Regions from separate parts of the Pseudoduganella sp. UC29_71 genome, predicted to be linked through region 2. Evidence: predicted binding sites of a transcription regulator. Region 2 holds the regulator's gene; the other holds the start of a gene.
The links. Region 2 encodes LexA, which represses DNA repair genes until DNA is damaged. Its sites were predicted from a motif close to ACTGTATNNNNATACAGT; they were not measured.

Region 1: the regulator LexA is predicted to act here: its motif matches at 2,359-2,376, upstream of ACFJI2_RS23965 (putative DNA modification/repair radical SAM protein).

The regions. Positions count from the first base shown of each region.
Region 1 covers NZ_CP170549.1:5,394,372-5,398,787, reverse strand. The annotation lists gene dnaK (molecular chaperone DnaK) at 1-189, shown strand, start outside; gene dnaJ (molecular chaperone DnaJ) at 316-1,446, shown strand; gene can (carbonate dehydratase) at 1,562-2,236, shown strand; gene ACFJI2_RS23965 (putative DNA modification/repair radical SAM protein) at 2,390-3,631, shown strand; gene ACFJI2_RS23960 (UdgX family uracil-DNA binding protein) at 3,631-4,416, shown strand, end outside.
Region 2 covers NZ_CP170549.1:4,322,869-4,327,284, reverse strand. The annotation lists gene ACFJI2_RS19180 (cystathionine gamma-synthase family protein) at 1-672, shown strand, start outside; gene ACFJI2_RS19175 (sel1 repeat family protein) at 746-1,546, shown strand; gene ACFJI2_RS19170 (glutathione S-transferase family protein) at 1,547-2,173, opposite strand; gene lexA (transcriptional repressor LexA) at 2,188-2,844, opposite strand; gene ACFJI2_RS19160 (DUF4351 domain-containing protein) at 2,945-3,925, opposite strand; gene rpsF (30S ribosomal protein S6) at 4,090-4,416, shown strand, end outside.

The DNA.
Region 1 (4,416 bases), 1.1 Mb from region 2:
GCCAAGGTGGCGGCGCTGTCGACCGCTTCGCAGAAGCTGGGCGAGAAGATGTACGCCGATATGCAGGCGCAGCAAGCCGGTGCCGCCGGCGCCGAAGGCGGCCAGCAGGCCGGCGGCCAGCAAGAGTCCAAAGCGCAGCAGGACGACGTGGTTGACGCCGACTTCAAAGAAGTCAAAGACAACAAGTAATCAGCGCCCAGCACTAGTCCCCGGCTGCGGCCGCAAGACTGACGCCGAGCCGTGCATCCCTGCAAAGGGGCCGGCTCGGCTTTTTCGCATAATCAGTACCAGTAAATACAGCAAGGTGCCTACAACATGGCAAAGCGTGATTTTTACGAGATCCTCGGGGTCGCAAAGAATGCGTCCGAAGACGAGATCAAGAAGTCCTATCGCAAACTGGCGATGAAATACCATCCGGACCGCAATCCGGACAGCAAGGAATCGGAAGAGAAGTTCAAAGAGGTCAAAGAGGCCTACGAGATGCTCACCAACCCCGAAAAGCGCGAAGCGTATGACCGCTACGGCCATGCCGGCGTCGATCCGAACATGGGCGGCGGCGGTGGCGGCGGGTTCGGCGCGGGCGGCTTCGGCGACGCCTTCGGCGACATTTTCGGCGACATCTTCGGCGGCGGCGGCCGCGGCCGCAGTTCCGGCCCGCAGGTCTACCGCGGCGCGGACTTGCGCTACAACCTGGAAATCACGCTGGAACAGGCGGCGCACGGCTTCGACACCACGATCCGCGTGCCGTCCTGGGACAAGTGCGACACCTGCCACGGCTCCGGCGCCAAACCCGGCACCTCGCCGGTCACCTGCTCGACCTGCGGCGGCCACGGCCAGGTGCGCATGCAGCAGGGCTTCTTCAGCATCCAGCAAACCTGCCCGAAATGCCATGGCACCGGCAAGATCATCACCGATCCCTGCTCGCCTTGCGGCGGCGCGGGCCGCATCAAGCGCAACAAGACGCTGGAAGTGAAGATTCCGGTTGGCATCGACAACGGCATGCGCATCCGCTCGTCGGGCAACGGCGAACCGGGCACCAACGGCGGGCCGCCGGGCGACCTGTACGTGGAAATCCACATCAAGCCGCACGCGGTGTTCCAGCGCGAAGGCGACGACCTGCATTGCGAAATGCCGATCTCGTTCGCGCGCGCGGCGCTGGGCGGCGAAATCGAAGTGCCTACGCTGTCGGGCAAGGTGTCGTTCACCATTCCCGAAGGCACCCAGTCGGGCAAGACTTTCCGCCTGAAGGGCAAGGGCATCAAGGGCGTGCGTTCCGGCTATCCGGGCGACCTGTTCTGCCACGTGGCGGTGGAAACGCCGGTCAAGCTGACCGACAAGCAGAAGGAGCTGCTGCGCGAGTTCGACCGTGCCACGGTCGAGGGCGGCTCCAAGCATAGTCCGCAAAGCAAGACCTGGCGCGACAAGGTAAAAGACTTCTTCGAATAAGAATCATTGCCCGGCGCAGATGATGCGCCGCATCAAATCAGGTAACATAGCAATATCCCGGACCGCCCCTTGCCACCCCGGCAAAAGGGCGGTCTTCGCACGTATGAGAGGACATATGAGTGAACAAAACGTAAGCGGCTCCCCATTGGCGGACCTGCTGGTCAACAACCGCGCCTGGGCCGATTCCATGGTCCAGCGCGATCCGGAATTCTTCAAGCGCCTGGAGCAGCAAGCCTCGCCCGAATACCTGTGGATAGGCTGTTCCGACAGCCGTGTGCCGGCGAACGAGCTGCTGGGCCTGGCGCCTGGCGACGTGTTCGTGCACCGCAACATCGCCAACGTGGTGGTGCACTCCGACCTGAACTGCCTGTCGGTGCTGCAGTTCGCCATTGAAGTGCTGAAAGTGAAGCACGTGATCGTCGTGGGCCACTACGGCTGCAAGGGCGTGCACGCGGCCATGACCGGCACCCGCGTCGGCCTGGTCGACAACTGGCTGCGCCATGTGAACGACGTGGCCCAGAAGCACGAGCGCTACCTGGGCGACGTGCTGCCGTCGCGCGAACGTTCCGAGCGCATGTGCGAGCTGAACGTGGTGGAGCAGGTGGTCAACGTGTGCCAGACCACCATCGTGCAGGACGCGTGGGACCGCGGCCAGCCGCTGACCGTGCACGGCTGGGTCTACGGCCTGAAGGACGGCCATCTGCACGACCTGGAGATGACCGTGAGCGCCGGCCACGAACTGGCCAACCGCCTGCAAAGCCGCCTCGGCAAATACGCCGCCACCGCCTAAGAGCGCCGCAGCGGGTCCAGGGCGCTGGTGTAGGGCGGGTTAGCGCTGCAAGCGTGTAACCCGCCATGCTGACCCGCCCCTGACCCGCTAATTTCCCCTAGTTCCTCGCCCGCCCGCGATATACTGTGTATATATACAGTATCGAGGCATGCAATGGAACTCACCGACAAGCTTGAAATCCTGGCCGACGCCGCGAAATACGACGCCTCCTGCGCCAGCAGCGGCGCGCCCAAGCGTCACTCCATCGGCAAGGACGGCCTGGGCGCGAGCACCGGCATGGGCATCTGCCACAGCTACACGCCGGACGGCCGCTGCGTCTCGCTGCTGAAAATCCTGCTCACCAACTTCTGCATCTACGACTGCCAGTACTGCGTGAACCGGCGCACCTCCAACGTGCCGCGCGCCCGCTTCACGGTGCAGGAAGTGGTCAAGCTCACGGTCGATTTTTACCTGCGCAACTACATCGACGGCCTGTTCCTCAGCAGCGGCATCATCCAGTCCGCCGACTACACCATGGAACAGCTGGTGGCCATCGCCCGCGAGCTGCGCGAAACCCACCAGTTCCGCGGCTACATCCACCTGAAAACCATCCCCGACGCCGACCCCGCGCTGATCGCCGCGGCTGGCCGCCATGCCGACCGGCTCAGCGTCAACATCGAACTGCCGTCGCAAGCCAGCATCGCCCGCCTGGCGCCGGAAAAGAACGTGCACACCATCAAGCTGGCCATGGGCGCCATCCGCCTGCGGCTGGACGAGAAGGCCGAAGAGCCGAAAGCGCCCGCCTTCGCGCCGGCCGGCCAGAGCACGCAAATGATCGTCGGCGCCGACGCCAGCGACGACAAGCACATCCTCGGCACCGCCGAAACACTGTACGGCAGCTACAAGCTCAAGCGCGTGTACTACTCCGCCTTCAGCCCCATCCCGGACAGTCCGAAAAGCGTGCCGCTGGCGCCGCCGCCCATGCAGCGCGAGCACCGCCTGTACCAGGCCGACTTCCTGCTGCGCAGCTACGGCTTCCAGGTCAGCGAGCTGCTGCCCGGCGAGGGGACGCAGCCGGTCAACCTGGCGCTCGACATCGACCCCAAGCTGGCCTGGGCGCTGGCCAACCGCCAGCATTTCCCGATGGACCTGAACCGCGCCGACCTCGGCATGATCGCGCGCGTGCCCGGCATCGGCCTGCGCAACGCGCAGCGCATCGTTGACCTGCGCCGCCTGCGGCGGGTGCGCTACGCCGACCTGTCGCGCCTGCGCTGCAGCATGAAAAAGATCGCGCCTTTCATCATCGTGGCCGACTATGCGCCCGCGAGCGACACCACGCCGTCCGAGACCCTGCGCCGCGCCATGGCCGACGCGCCGCAGCAGATGAATTTGTGGCCGGAGCTGCAGGCCGCGTAATGGGCGGCCGCACGCAGCCCATTGCCGTGGCCGGCTTTGACGAGTGGCGCGCGGCGGCGCGCGAACTGATCGTGCGCCGCGTACCGCCCGAATCCGTACAATGGACCTCACCAGGAGGCGGCGGCGACTTGTTCGGCGCCCAGCCCGGCCCGGCTCCCGAGCCCGGTACTGCCGAGCAGCCCGCTGCGCCGCAGACAACGCGCGCAGCCGAAGGCGTGGCCGCCGCCTCGGTTCCCGCAGCGTCCACGCCGCCCGCGCCCTTCGGTTTGCGCGTGCCGCGCGCGCTGATGGAGCTGCTGCAAACTGCGGCCTGCTACCGCGCCGGCGACCGCTGGTCCTTCCTCTACAAAGTCCTGTGGCGCTGGCAGCAAGGCCAACAGGAGGTCATGTCGATGGCAGACGAAGACGGCAACCGCTTGCAAACCATGGCCCGCGCCGTGCGGCGCGAAGAGCACGACATGCACGCCTACCTGCGCTTCCGCGAGCGTCCCGCCGGAGAGGGCGCGCCGCGCTTCGTAGCCTGGTTCGAACCCGCGCACGACGTGCTGCCGCAAGTGGCGCAGCACTTTGCCGCGCGCATGGGCCGCGCCACCTGGCTCATCGCCACGCCGGAGGCCACCGTGCTGTGGGATGGCGCCGCGCTGCATTTCACCGGTCCGCTGGCGCGCGGCGCCGCCGACATCGAGGACGCCGGCGAGGCGCTGTGGCTCACCTACTACCGCAGCATCTTCAACCCGGCGCGCCTGAACCCGGACGTGATGCACAGCCACGTGCGTACGCGCTTC
Region 2 (4,416 bases):
CTGTTCCAGCCCAAGGCGGTCAATGCCGGCCTTGTCGTCAACGCGCTGACCAAGTCGATCTGCGGCCACGGCAACGCCCTGGGCGGCAGCCTGACCGACACCGGCGCCTACGACTGGACTCAGTTCCCCAACATCTTCGAGAACTACAAGAAGGCGGCGCCGGCGCAATGGGGGATCACGCAGATCCGCGCCAAGGGCTTGCGCGACTTCGGCGCGTCGCTGGGGCCGGAGGCGGCGCACCACATCGCGGTGGGCGCCGAGACGCTGGCGCTGCGCATGGAGCGCACCTGCGCCAACGCCAAGGCGCTGGCAGAGCTGCTGGAATCGGACGAGCGGGTGGCGGCAGTGTACTACCCGGGCCTGGAGTCGCACCCGCAGCACGCCATCTCGGCGGAACTGTTCCGCGCGCACGGCTCGCTGCTGAGTTTCGAGCTGAAGGACGGCATCGACTGCTTCGATTTCCTGAACCGCCTGAAGCTGGCGATTCCGGCGTCGAACCTGGGGGATACGCGCACGCTGATCATCCCGGTGGCGCACACCATCTTCTACGAGATGGGCGCGGAGCGCCGCGCCTCGATGGGGATTGCGGAGTCGCTGATACGCGTGTCGGTCGGCATTGAAGACACGGCGGATCTGCTGGAAGACTTCGGCTGCGCGCTGGAAGCCTGCTAATTAGTTTCTTTTTGGTTGTGTTTGTTGGTGGTGCGTATATGATGTCTTTTTCCAAACTTCTTGGAGCGGACGGATGAAGAGATACGTATTGGGCGTCATGTTCGCCGCGCTGGCGGCCGCTGCGTTGGCGGACCCGCTGGCGGACGCCAACAAGCTGCTGGAAGCCAAGTTGTATGCCCAGGCGCTGAAGCTGTACACGGAGCTGGCCGCCACCGGCAACAGCGAGGCTCAGTTCCATCTGGGTGAAATGTATTGGTATGGCGAGGGCGTTCCCGCCAGCGACGCCACGGCGGGGACATGGTTCGCCAAAGCGGCCGGCGCCGGCCACCAGGGCGCGGCGGCGGCGCTGGGCGTCATGAAAGAGCGCGTGCTGCGCAAGGCGGACATCGAGTATTACGTCAACAAGTACGACGGCGCCGACTTGGCGCTGGACAAATTCCATTGCGTGGACCCCGTCATCCCCGCCGTCTCGACCACCAATGCCGACATCAAGGCGGTTTCCGGCAGCATTGCCAGCTGGATGGAGTGCTACAACGGCTTTGTGCAGAACATGAGCGCCATGCAGCCGCCGGGCAAGGCTATTCCTGCCGATGTGGCCAAGCTGATGAATGAAACTGAATGGAGCGAGGCCAGTGCGCGCATGGACCAGGCTTACGGCACGGTGATTGCCGCCGCCAAAGGCAAGGCGGACGGCATCGTTGCCGCCAACGCGGCGTGGACCGACAAAACCAGTGAGTTCGTCAAGCAGGAATCGGCGCGCCAGAAGGAGCAGCGTGCCAAGTTCGACCAGATGGAACGGGACCGCATGCGCAATATGTACGAGTCGGACATGGGCCGCACGCGTTCCACGACAACTTCGCTGCCGGGCAAGTAATTACCAGGGTTGTGCGCTTTCCATCTTGTAGGGATGGCGCCAGCCTGGCAGGGCTGCGATGCGGTCCAGCCAGGCCTGCACGCGCGGCGGGTAGCTGACGTTGGCCTGCTCGGGCCAGTACATATAGCCGCAGATGGAAAAGTCGGCCATGCTGACGTGATCGTCGAGCAGGAAGGCGCGGCCGTCGGACAGTTCGTCGTCCAGGCGTTCGATATCGGCGTTGAAACGGTTGCGGAACCAGGGCAGCACGGTGCCGGCATAGGCTGCCGGATCGAACTTCTGGCCGTAGCGCAGGTGCGCCATCGAAAATCCGATGCGGTTCGCTTCCCAGAACAGCCATTCGCGCACGCGCTCCAGGCGCTGACGGCTCTCTCCGCCGAACGCCTGCAGGTGTTCCGCCAGGTGCAGCAGGATGGCGTTCGATTGCACATAGGGCTGGCCGTCATGCACCAGCAGCGGCACTTCGCCGTATTTGGCCAGGCTGCGGAACGGTTCGGGGCGCTCGGCGCGCTCCAGGCGCAGATCAATCTCTTCATACGCATGCGGCACCTGGGCCACTTCCATGGCCAGTTTCACCTTGTAGCTGTGGCCAGACTCGCAGTTTCCGTAGAGTTTGAATACGCCCATGCCGTTCTCCGCGCTCAGTGCCAGCTGCGCAGCAGTCCAACCGCCAGGCCTTCCAGCGCGAACTCTTCCGCTTCCGGATCGACGGTGATTACTTTGAAATCCGGATTTTCAGGAAACAACTCGATGGTCGAGCCGGTCTTCTTGTAGCGCTTGACCGTTACTTCGCTGCCGATGCGGGCCACGACGATCTGGCCGTTCTTTGCGCTGTCGACTTTTTTCACGGCCAGCAGGTCGCCGTCCATGATGCCGACGTCGCGCATCGATTCGCCGCGCACCTTCAGCAGGAAGTCGGGTTTGGCCGAGAACAGGGCAGGGTCCACGCTGTAGCTGGTTTCCAGGTTTTCCTGGGCCAGGATGGGGGAACCGGCGGCGACGCGGCCGATCAGCGGCAGCGACATCATATTGGACGCGGCGGCAGCGGCCGCTTGCGCGACCTTGGTGGCCGCCGATTCGGCGTGCGCGCCCAGCAGGCGAATGCCGCGCGAGGTGCCGGCCGCGATTTCGATGGCGCCCTTGCGCGCCAGCGCTTGCAGGTGCTCCTCGGCGGCATTGGCCGACTTGAAGCCCAGCTCGTTGGCGATCTCGGCGCGGGTGGGCGGGAAGCCGGTATTGTCGATGGCATCCTTGATCAGATTAAGGATTTGTTCCTGGCGTGCGGTGAGCTTGATCATGGTGCTTTTTCGCTCTGAGAGCTGTGGATATAGACAGACTGTATTTTTGTACAGTGTGAGCGCTAATGCAAGGGATTTTGTTGAAGTGAGCGAAATATTTTCAGTGTTTCGGTTGAATCAGCTCGCCCAGGCTGGCTGCCAGCAGAATTTTGTCTTCCAGGGCCGTTAATTCCGCCGGCTGTGCCTGGGCGAGGAATTGTTCCGCGTGCTGCGGAAGCGGCCCGAATCGCAGCTGCAGCAATTTGTGCACGACCGCGCGCCGGCCTTCCTCCCGGCCTTGCTCCCGGCCTTCCTCCCGGCCTTCCTGCAGCCCCTCTTTGCGGGCCTTTTCCCTGGCCATCTTCATCATGAGGTTTTCAAATGGCATTTCCTTACTCCTGTTCAGTTCATCGATCCGTTCGGCCAGCCGGTCTTGCAGGTGGCCGGGGATCTTCATCATCCAGTCTAGTACATTGAATAAATCGAGCACGCGCTGCGCGTTCCAGTCCCGCTCGTACAGCAGGGCGGTCAGCATGGCCTTGAATTCGAAGCGCTGTTGGTCCTGTCCGCGCGTGCGCAGCGTCATCAAATGGGCGGCCGTCAGCAGGGCAAAAACATTGTGACTGGTCAATAACCGGTCCAGATGCGGCCAGAAGTCCAGCAGCTTGACGACGGGGAAGATGATGCTGGTCTCGCATCCGTGGGTATCGTAGCGGTAGCAATCGGGCCGCCAGCCCGGATTCGGATCAGCCAGGATGACCAGCGTGCTGACAGGGCTGTGGAATCGGTCGTAGAGCCGGTAGTGGTAGGTGAAAATACGCTCGGCAAAATCTCGTTCCCGGCTGCGCTGGATCTCGATGTGGATGTACAGAGTCCTGGCTTCGCCATCCCTGCCGGTCACACGCACCAGCTTGTCCAGCCGGCGCCGGCCGAGGCGGGCGTCGCGCACTACCTGCGCCAATTCCTGGTCAAGGAAGCTGGGCGGCTGGCGCCAGTCGATGGTGTCGTGGGCCTGCGGAAAGTAAAACGCCATGAATTCGCGGAAATAGCGCATCACGGCGTCTTTCCATGGCGTGTCGTAGTCGTCGGCGGGCTGGTCCATGGACTGTAGCATGCCCGCGGCCGGGGCGGGCGGCTTTGCGGCGGATCAAGGCGGGCTGTTGCTTGATTTTTCAGCGGAAAGGCGCTATAGTCGCGGGCTTACCTCTTCCCACACCCGTCTTGACGCCGGGGTGGGCTATATTCACAGTCCTTAAGGGAGTTTTCATGCGTCACTATGAAATCGTATTTATCGTCCATCCGGACCAAAGCGAGCAAGTGCCCGCGATGATCGAACGTTACAAAGCCAGCGTGACCTCGCGCGGCGGTAACGTACATCGCGTGGAAGATTGGGGCCGCCGTCAAATGGCTTACTCGATCCAGAAACTGGCTAAAGCACACTACATCTGCATGAACATCGAGTGCGACAACGAGACCCTGGTCGAGCTGGAAACCGCATTCAAATTCAATGATGCCGTGCTGCGTCACCTGACCGTGAAAATGAAGAAAGCGGAAACCGCTCCTTCGCCGATGATGAAGTCGGTACAACGTGAA